DNA from 3 places in the Rhizobium sp. YTU87027 genome. Region 3 is predicted to be linked to each of the others. Evidence: predicted binding sites of a transcription regulator. Region 3 holds the regulator's gene; each other region holds the start of a gene.

Region 1 (3,522 bases), 1.4 Mb from region 3:
CGATATCGAGGAGCTTCTGGCTACCCGTCTTCTGGTGCAGGGCAATTCGGGCTCCGGCAAGTCGCATCTTCTCCGCCGTTTGCTGGAGCAATCCGCGCAGTGGGTGCAGCAGGTCATCATCGATCCTGAAGGCGATTTCGTCACTCTGTCGGACAAGTTCGGCCACGTCGTCGTCGATGGCGAGCGCACGGAGGCCGAATTGGCCGGCATCGCCAATCGTATCCGCCAGCATCGCGTCTCCTGCGTTCTGACCCTCGAGGGTCTTGATATCGAGCAGCAGATGCGTGCGGCGGCAGCTTTCCTTAACGGCATGTTCGATGCCGACCGTGAATTCTGGTATCCGGTTCTCGTCGTGGTCGACGAGGCGCAGATGTTTGCGCCGTCAGTCGGCGGCGATGTTTCGGAAGATGCCCGCAAGATGTCGCTTGGCGCCATGACGAACCTCATGTGCCGCGGCCGCAAGCGTGGTCTTGCCGGCGTGATCGCGACGCAGCGTCTCGCAAAGCTTGCGAAGAACGTGGCCGCGGAAGCCTCAAACTTCCTGATGGGCCGCACCTTCCTCGATATCGACATGGCGCGTGCGGCTGATCTCCTCGGGATGGATCGGCGTCAGGCGGAAATGTTCCGCGATCTGAAGCGTGGCAATTTCGTTGCGCTCGGGCCAGCCTTGTCGCGCCGCCCACTACCGATCCAGATCGGCAATGTCGAGACCTCGGCTCGCTCGTCGAGCCCGAAGCTCATGCCGCTGCCGGATGCACCTGACGACGTCGAGGATCTGATCTTTACCCCGGATCCAGAGGAGTTTCAGAGGCCGATCGTCCGCCGTGCGCCGCCGGCGCCACGGCCGACCACGGATATTCTTGCCGAACTGTCGCGATCGGCTCCCGTTGCCTCGGCTCCTGTCTCGGAAGCGCGTGCACCTCAGCCCGAACTATCGGCCGAGGAGCGCGAAGAGAGGCTGACAGGAGTGTTGCACGAGATACTGGACGATCCGGGCTCGGGATTTCGAACGGATTCTGTGCTTTATCAGGAGTTCCTCGTGCGACTTCGTATGCGCCGGGTTCCCGGTCCTCCGATGTCGCTACCCGAGTTTCGACGTCGCGTGGCGATTTCGCGCTCCGGCGTGGATGCGGCAACGGCGGAAACAGAAGCTTGGGCGACGGCGCTGTCACTGTCGACAGGCGTCACGGACGACCTACAGGGCGTTTTCCTGATGCTGGCAAAGGCCGCTGTGTGTGGCGAGACGTGCCCCTCGGATGCACGGATTGCGCGAGCCTATGGCACTCATTCGGCCCGGCGTGCGAGACGCCTGCTTGGCTATTTCGAGGAGCAGGGCACCGTCGTCGTGCATACGGATTTCTCGGGCAAGCGCATCGTCGCGTTCCCCGATATGAACTGCCAGACGGCCCCGGGCGATGCCAATGCGCCCGATGCGGGTGATGTCCGCTCTGCAGCGGAATAACGGTCGGATTGCAGCAAGGATGGCGCGGGAACTATCGGGCTGCTCTATACTCGATCTCTAATATCACACGAAGAAGTTGCTTTTGTCACATGGGCTTCATTCAGGTGGTGGATAAGGCGCGCGACCCGTGCGGTCGATGCGGATTATCAAAAGGAGATCTCGGTCATGAGAAACAACGTTCGTCACCAGCTGCTGCGCCTCGTCGGCGGCGGCCTGCTTGCAACCGTTGCCATTCAGCCCGGCTATGCCGATGATGCGGCGAACAAACTTCTGGAGCGCGCGGCGAGTGCCGATCTGAGCGCTCCTGGTGGCGCACGCCGCCTCTCCGGCGATATCACCGAGGCTTACCGCGCTGCGCTCATCGATACTCGCCCGAAGAATGTCATCCTCCTAATCGGCGACGGCATGGGCGACTCCGAAATCACCATCGCGCGCAACTATGCGGCTGGTGCGGGCCAGTATTTCAAGGGTATCGATGCGCTGCCGGTCACCGGCCAGTACACGCATTATTCGCTCGACAAGAAGACCGGCAAACCGACCTACGTGACCGACTCCGCTGCCTCGGGAACCGCCTGGGCGACCGGCGTGAAGTCCTATAACGGCGCGATCGGCGTCGACATCCATGAGAAGGCCCACGAAACGCTGCTTGAGAAGGCAAAGGCTGCCGGCATCGGCACGGGCAACGTCTCGACCGCCGAATTGCAGGACGCAACGCCTGCCGTCCAGATCGCACACGTGACCCAGCGTAAGTGCTACGGCCCGGCATCCACGACCGAGAAGTGCCCGACGAACGCGCTTGAAAACGGCGGCAAGGGATCGATCAGCGAGCAGCTGCTGAATGCACGTGCTGATGTGACACTCGGCGGTGGCGCCAAGAGCTTTAGCGAGACCGCCAAGGCCGGCGAGTGGAAAGACAAGACGCTTCGCCAGCAGGCCGCGGAGCGCGGCTACAAGATCGTTTCGAACCTCGATGAGCTTCAGGCCATCAAGCAGGCAAACGACAGCGCGCCAGTGCTCGGTCTGTTTGCCGACGGCAACATGCCGGTTCGCTGGGAAGGCCCGAAGGCCTACGGCAATGTCGAGAAGGAGCCGGTCGTCTGCAAGCCGAACGAGAAGCGCACGGCCGCAACCCCGACGCTGGCCCAGATGACGGCGAAGGCGATCGAACTGCTTCGGACGAATGAGAAGGGCTTCTTCCTACAGGTCGAGGGCGCGTCGATCGACAAACAGGACCATGCTGCCAACCCGTGCGGTCAGATCGGTGAGACGGTTGATCTCGATGAAGCCGTTCAGGAAGCGCTGAAATTTGCGCGTGAAGCTGGTGACACGCTCGTTATCGTCACCGCTGACCATGCCCACGCAAGTCAGATCATCGAGGCAGATACCAAGGCTCCCGGCCTGACCGAAGCGCTGATGACGAAGGATGGGGCTGTTATGGCCGTGAGCTACGGTAACTCCGAAGACGAGAATGACCAGGGCCACACGGGCTCGCAGCTGCGCATCGCGGCCTACGGGCCGCGTGCAGCAAATGTTACCGGTCTGACGGACCAGACGGATCTGTTCTATACAATCTGTGACGCGCTCGGCCTGAAGACCGAGACGGCGAGCGCCAAGTAAGCTGCAAAGGCTACCCCACCAGGGGCATTGATGGGCAAGGACGTGGAATTGTGATTGACATTCCAGCGACTTCGCCCTAAAGACCGCGCCAGCACCGGGCAGAGATGTCCGGTGTTTCATTTGACATGTCCCGTGGATTTGTCCTGTTCGCGTAATGGGATGATCCTGTCGGATCCTCGAAAGAAGATCAAAGGAGGGCGTGTTTCCTTCACGCGGTTTGGCAACAAACCGTTCTAACTTTCTGAAAGGAAATACGATGAGCAAGCGCGAATCGTCCAAGTACAAGATTGACCGCCGGATGGGCGAAAACATCTGGGGCCGTCCGAAGTCCCCGGTGAACCGCCGCGAATACGGCCCGGGCCAGCATGGTCAGCGCCGCAAGGGCAAGCTCTCTGACTTCGGTGTGCAACTGCGCGCCAAGCAGAAGCTGAAGGGCTACTACG
Region 2 (3,522 bases), 1.5 Mb from region 3:
GAACCCCATACTCGCATCGAGCCGTAATCCAGCCCCCAGCGCCTGACACCGGAAATCACGATCGACTCGACGACCGGGACGTAACAGGCAAAGGTCGCTCCCTGGATCGTGTAGACGATCAGCACCGGCCAGAATGTATTCGTCCAGTAGAGCGCGATCGCCGTCAGCAGCGATAGACAGCCTGAAAACAGCAACACATCGGCGCGCTCTTTCATCCGGTCGGCATACATCGCGACGATGGGAGCGACGAGCACACGCACCACCATCGGCACGGCGAGAATGACGCCGATCTCATGTTCGTTGAACTCGTGCAGCGCAAGCCACATCGGGAAAAACGGCAGGGCAACGCCGTTGACGAGCAAAGGCGCACAATAGGACAAGGCACTGAGCACACGGAAGCGCGGTGGTGCCCCCTCACTCGCCGGAGGATTTTGCGCGGGAATCATGGGGTAGACCTGTAGGAACTGAACGTTGCCTAACACGTCAACCTAAGGGCGACTATGGCAAGAAATTGCCCCACTGAAACGTTTTAGAAAATAAACAGGGCCTGTCGCAAAGACACAACGGGCTAAATTGATACATTGAGTTTCGGGCTTGCAAGACCGCTCTAAGCGGCCTGCTGCGCGACGTCCTTTTCGCGATGACCGATCGCCATCGGAATCGACTGTATATCGCTCATGGTGCGCCATTCGATCAATTCAAAGGTGCCGTCTTCATGCTCGGCGATCGCTGTGCAGCTTTCGACCCAGTCTCCGGTATTGATGTAGCGGATCCCGTCCATCTCTTCCATCACCGCATGGTGAATGTGGCCACAGATCACGCCGTCCGCACCATGTTTCCGAGCTTCGTCAGCGACGACGCGCTGGAACTCGCCGATGAAGTTGACCGCATGTTTGACCTGAAGCTTGGCCCATGCGGAAAATGACCAGTAAGGCATTCCCATCCGGCGGCGGATCGCTGCGAGGCCAATATTGATCATGATCGCCATGTCGTATGCCCAGTCGCCGAGATAGGCGAGCAGGCGGGCATTGCGCACCACGACGTCGAACTCGTCGCCGTGCAGCACGAGGTACTTCTTGCCGTCGGCAGCTTCATGCATGATGCGCTCGGCGACCTCGATGCCACCGAAATGGGTGCCTGGAAAGTCGCGAAGGAATTCGTCGTGATTGCCGGGGATATAAATGACCCGCGTGCCCTTGCGCGCCTTGCGCAGCAGCTTCTGAACGACGTCATTGCAATCCTGGGGCCAGTACCAGCTGCGCTTCAGCCGCCAGCCGTCAACGATGTCGCCAACGAGGACAATGGTGTCCGCCTCGTGATGCTTGAGAAAATCCAACAGGAAGTCCACCTTCGCGGCCTTGGAGCCGAGATGTACATCGGAAATGAAAAGCGTACGGAAGTGCCGCGTATCCATGTTGTCCCTCACAAGCATCCTGCTCGTGTCCCATCGTTCACCTGCCTCTCAAAACCAGAGTCGTGTTTCAGGAAGATGACATGCTGGTGCCCTGCCTGATTTTCCCGGTTGCCACCGCGCCTCGACGCAACGGCGACAGATTTGCGCCGTTTTCGTATTTCGAACGGAAATTCCGACTGTTCCGCCATCCCGTTTGATGTATTGAAGGCATTTCAAAGACAGCATGCGGCAGCCCGGAGGCGATGATGGATCATCAGGAAAAGTCCAAGACGGAAAAGAATCTGGCAGGTGGAAGCCTGGACGAGCAGGCGCTCTACTTCCATCGCTATCCGCGTCCGGGCAAGCTCGAGATCCAGGCGATCAAGCCGCTCGGCAACCAGCGCGACCTGGCTCTTGCCTATTCCCCCGGCGTCGCAGCACCCTGTCTAGCGATCCGCGACAATCCCGAGACGGCCGCCGATTATACCTCTCGTGCAAATCTCGTAGCGGTCATTTCTAACGGTACGGCCGTTCTCGGCCTCGGCAATATCGGCCCGCTAGCATCAAAGCCGGTCATGGAGGGAAAAGCCGTCCTCTTCAAAAAGTTCGCTAACATCGACGTCTTCGATATCGAGGTCGATGCATCGAGCGTCGAGCAGATGGTCTCGACCGTCGCTTCGCTCGAGCCGACCTTCGGCGGCATCAATCTCGAGGACATCAAGGCGCCGGAATGTTTCGAAATCGAGCGTCGTCTGCGCGAGACCATGAAGATCCCGGTCTTCCATGATGACCAGCACGGCACCGCTATCATTGTCGCTGCCGCGATCCTCAATGGCCTGGAACTGGCGAACAAGAAGATCGACGAGGTCAAGATCGTTGCCTCCGGCGCAGGTGCTGCCGCCCTCGCCTGCCTCAATCTCCTCGTCACGCTGGGCGCCAAACGCGAAAACATCTGGGTTCATGACATCGAAGGTCTGGTCTACGAAGGCCGCACCGAACTGATGGACGAGTGGAAGAGCGTCTACGCCCAGAAGAGCGACACGCGCACGCTTGCCGAAAACATCGGCGGCGCCGACGTCTTCCTTGGCCTTTCCGCAGCGGGCGTGCTGAAGCCGGAACTGCTGGCGCAGATGGCCGAAAACCCGCTGATCATGGCGCTCGCCAACCCAACGCCCGAAATCATGCCCGATCTCGCCCGCGCTGCCCGTCCCGATGCGATGATCTGCACCGGTCGCTCCGACTTCCCGAACCAGGTGAACAACGTTCTCTGCTTCCCCTATATTTTCCGGGGCGCGTTGGATTGCGGCGCGGTCACTATCAACGAAGAAATGAAGATGGCTGCCGTCCGCGCCATCGCGGCACTTGCGCGCGAAGAGCCATCCGACGTCGCCGCCCGCGCCTATTCGGGCGAAACGCCCGTCTTCGGCCCGAACTACCTGATCCCCTCGCCCTTTGACCCGCGTCTGATCCTGCGGATCGCCCCGGCCGTAGCGAAAGCCGCGGCCGAAAGCGGTGTCGCCCTGCGTCCGATTACCGATTTCGACGCCTATCTCGACCAGCTCAACCGTTTCGTCTTCCGCTCGGGCTTCATCATGAAGCCGATCTTTGCTGCGGCGAAGAATGCCGAGCGCAAGCGGGTGATCTTCTCCGAAGGTGAAGACGAACGCGTCTTGCGCGCCGCACAGGTGCTGCTCGAAGAAGGCATTGCCAAGCCAATCCTGATTGGCCGCCCATTGGTCATCGAAACACGTCTGAAGCGCTACGGTCTGCGCATCCGGCCGCTAGCCGATTTTGATGTCATCAACCCGGAAGACGATCCGCGCTTCCGCGAATATGTCGATCTCTATTTCTCGCTGGTTGGACGTCGGGGCGTCATTCCGGAAGCCGCGCGCACGATCGTTCGTACCAACACGACTGTTATCGGCGCGTTGGCGCTGAAGCGGGGCGAAGCCGATGCGCTTATCTGCGGCCTGGAAGGCCGTTACGAGAAGCATCTGCGCGACGTCCGCCAGATCATCGGCAAGAGGCAGGACGTGTGCGACTTCTCGGCACTCAGCCTGCTGATTTCACAACGCGGCGCCACCTTCTTCACGGACACCTACGTCACCTTCAATCCGAGCGCGGAAGAG
Region 3 (3,522 bases):
CACGGTGACGGCCCTCATCGGACCATCGGGTTGCGGCAAGTCCACGTTCCTGCGCAGCCTGAACCGTATGAACGACACGATCGACAATTGCCGCGTGACCGGCAAGATCACGCTCGACGGCGAAGATATCTACGATCCGGATATCGACGTGGTGGAACTGCGTGCCCGCGTCGGCATGGTGTTCCAGAAGCCAAATCCGTTCCCAAAGACGATCTATGAAAATGTGGCCTACGGCCCGCGCATCCACGGTCTCGCCAAGACGAAGGCCGACATGGACCAGATCGTCGAAATCAGCCTGCAGCGCGCCGGTCTGTGGAACGAGGTAAAGGATCGCGTTCATGAAGCCGGCACTGGTCTTTCCGGTGGCCAGCAGCAGCGCCTCTGCATCGCCCGCGCTGTTGCCGTCAGCCCGGAAGTGATCCTGATGGACGAGCCGTGCTCGGCACTCGATCCGATCGCCACGGCAAAGGTCGAGGAACTGATCCACGAACTCCGAGAGAACTACACGATCGTCATCGTGACGCACTCGATGCAGCAGGCCGCCCGCGTTTCGCAGCGAACCGCCATGTTCCACCTCGGCAACCTCGTCGAGGAGAATGATACCGACAAGATGTTCACCAACCCGGACGACCCACGCACCCAGGACTACATCATGGGCCGCTTCGGTTGATCGGCCGTTTCGGTAGCACTCACGATATTCAAGGATGATCCCTATGGCATCGACACATATCTTTTCTGCGTACGACGATGATTTGAAGTTCCTGTCCCGCCGCATTTCGGAAATGGGCGGCTTGGCCGAGCAGATGGTCTCGGATGCCGTTCGCGCCCTCGTCAACGGCGATACGGCTCTCGCCCAGAAGGTCATCTCCGACGACGTGATCCTTGACCACGCCGAACGCGAGATCGGCGACAAGGCCATTGTCACGATTGCGCGCCGCCAGCCGATGGCGGCCGACCTTCGCGAGATCATGGGCTCCATTCGAATAGCGGCAGACCTCGAGCGCGTCGGCGATCTCGGCAAGAACACTGCCAAGCGCGTCATTGCCGTCCAGAGCGCCGGTGTGCCGCGTAAGCTCGCCCGTGGCCTCGAGCACCTCTCGGAGCTGGCGCTGGTCCAGCTCAAGGAAGTTCTCGACGTTTATACGAGCCGCGCTGCTGACAAGGCAAAGTCGATCCGTGAGCGCGACGAGGAAATCGACGCGATGTACACCTCGCTATTCCGCGAGATGCTTACCTACATGATGGAAGATCCGCGCAACATCACCAGCTGCACGCATCTCCTGTTCTGCGCGAAGAACATCGAGCGCATCGGCGACCACGCAACCAATATTGCCGAAACCATCTACTACATGGCCACCGGTGCCCAGCCGGAAGGCGAACGTCCGAAGGACGATACCGCCAACACCGTCGGCGCAGTCACTGAATAATCGTTCCGCGACCGCGCCCCCAGGAGACCGAAACGAATGATCCCCAAAGTAGCTGTCGTTGAAGACGAAGAGGCACTGAGCGTGCTTCTTCGCTATAACCTCGAGGCTGAAGGTTTTGAGGTCGATACCATCCTTCGCGGCGACGAGGCCGAGATCCGGTTGCAGGAACGCACGCCGGACATTTTGATCCTCGATTGGATGCTGCCGGGCGTATCCGGCATCGAACTCTGCCGACGCCTGCGTATGCGGCCGGAAACCGAGCGCCTGCCGATCATCATGCTGACGGCTCGCGGCGAGGAAAGCGAACGCGTTCGCGGCCTCTCAACCGGTGCCGACGATTACGTGGTCAAGCCGTTCTCGACGCCGGAGCTCGTTGCTCGCGTCAAGGCGATGCTTCGCCGAGCCAAACCCGAAGTCCTCTCGACGCTGCTGAAATGCGGCGATATCGAACTCGATCGCGAGACGCATCGCGTTCATCGCAAGAGCCGCGAGGTCCGCCTCGGCCCGACCGAGTTCCGGCTTCTCGAATTCCTGATGGCATCGCCCGGCCGCGTCTTCTCGCGCTCGCAGCTTCTCGACGGCGTCTGGGGTCACGATATCTATGTGGACGAACGCACCGTCGACGTGCACGTCGGTCGCCTGCGCAAGGCGCTGAACTTTTCCAACATGCAGGACGTCATCCGCACCGTTCGCGGCGCCGGATATTCCATGGAAGCTTAGTCCTTTCAGGCGAAAGCTTGAAAGGGCTTCGATCACCGCCTCAACAAAAAAACGGGCCTGCGAAGGCCCGTTTTCTTGTTCCTTATCCGGCTTCCGGGTCAGGCGACCCGGTTGGCGGCCTTGCGGCGCTCGTTGACCGGCTGGTAGGCCATGCGCTGATGGTAGGTGCAATACGGGGAGGAATCCGGGGACTCGCAGCCGCAGAAATGGAAGTCGTCCTTCAGCGGATCGCCGACCGGCCACTTGCAGGTGCGTTCGGTCAGTTCGGTCAGGCCAAGGCGACGCGAAATCGGAACGACCACATTCGCGGCCGGACGGAAGCTGACTTGCTCGATCGCGTCGATCTCGATCTCTTCCTTCAGCATCGTTGCACCCTGCTGGCGGGTGACGGTACGCGTGGTGACGCGCGATGCATAGTTCGGAGCGCGCGGCGCCGAGGTGGTGCGCTTGGGCGTTCTGACCGTTGTCGTCGTGCCCCCGGCCTTGGCACGGCCCGGCAAACTCAAACGGTGGACTTTGCCAATGACAGCGTTGCGGCTTACACCGCCAAGTTGTGCTGCGATCTGGCTGGCGCTCAGTCCCTCGGACCACAGCTTCTTCAGTTTTTCAACGCGCTCGTCTGTCCAGTTCATGCCCCTGTCTCCGCCTTATTAGCGTTGGTGCAGGCAGAATCCTTCACCGTTGCCCCGGACGCATCCGAGGCAAGAAACGCTTGCTCGATTTTGGTGACTAGTTCCGCCGCATGCAGTCTAGTAATTGAGTTTTAACCTAGTGTGAGGCTGACTCCGTGACAAGAGTCGGTTGAATCTCGGCGAATCGAATTTCAAGTTTTCCCCAACTTGCTGGGCGTGAGAGTCATTTATGCAACATTAGTTGTTGATAGGTCGGCCACCTTCGGATGGCAGCTTGACGCGTGCGGGAAAACCTCAGTTTTGTTGACATTGCAGTGCGAAAAGTAAATAGTGCTGCTTGCCGCCGAAAGGCGGCATTTTTAATTTTCGGACACTGCGTTCCTTAGCCGGAGTCCGGCCGCTGATGAATGTTGACAGGAGATCGCGCCATGGCTGAAGCCGCGCTTTACGACACCTACTCTCGTGCCCCGCTGCGGTTCGAGCGAGGAGAAGGCGTGTGGCTGATCACCGAAACGGGCGAGCGATATCTTGATTTCGGCGCAGGCGTTGCCGTGACCTCCGTCGGCCACGGCCATCCGCATGTGGTGGGTGCGCTGAAGGAGCAGGCTGATAAGGTCTGGCACCTGTCCAATATTTATGAGATCCCCGGTCAGGAAGCGCTCGCGAAGCGGCTGACCGAGGCGACGTTCGCCGACAAGGTGTTCTTCACGAACTCCGGCGCGGAAGCTCTGGAATGCGCGATC

The links. Region 3 encodes PhoB, which activates phosphate uptake and scavenging genes when phosphate is short. Its sites were predicted from a motif close to TGTCATNNANCTGTCAT; they were not measured.
Region 1: phoA (alkaline phosphatase) is a predicted target of PhoB. The motif match lies at 1,546-1,562, and genes of this name have one in related genera.
Region 2: NBG89_RS08180 (UDP-2,3-diacylglucosamine diphosphatase) is a predicted target of PhoB. The motif match lies at 1,479-1,495, and genes of this name have one in related genera.

Annotation. Positions count from the first base shown of each region.
Region 1 is NZ_CP098440.1:1,571,677-1,575,198, reverse strand. Features, by position in the region: gene NBG89_RS08010 (helicase HerA domain-containing protein) at 1-1,462, shown strand, start outside; gene phoA (alkaline phosphatase) at 1,628-3,079, shown strand; gene rpsD (30S ribosomal protein S4) at 3,336-3,522, shown strand, end outside.
Region 2 is NZ_CP098440.1:1,614,586-1,618,107, forward strand. Features, by position in the region: gene NBG89_RS08175 (MFS transporter) at 1-446, opposite strand, end outside; gene NBG89_RS08180 (UDP-2,3-diacylglucosamine diphosphatase) at 608-1,432, opposite strand; gene NBG89_RS08185 (NADP-dependent malic enzyme) at 1,660-3,522, shown strand, end outside.
Region 3 is NZ_CP098440.1:149,090-152,611, forward strand. Features, by position in the region: gene pstB (phosphate ABC transporter ATP-binding protein PstB) at 1-670, shown strand, start outside; gene phoU (phosphate signaling complex protein PhoU) at 714-1,427, shown strand; gene phoB (phosphate regulon transcriptional regulator PhoB) at 1,464-2,147, shown strand; gene NBG89_RS00765 (GcrA family cell cycle regulator) at 2,246-2,779, opposite strand; gene NBG89_RS00770 (aspartate aminotransferase family protein) at 3,208-3,522, shown strand, end outside.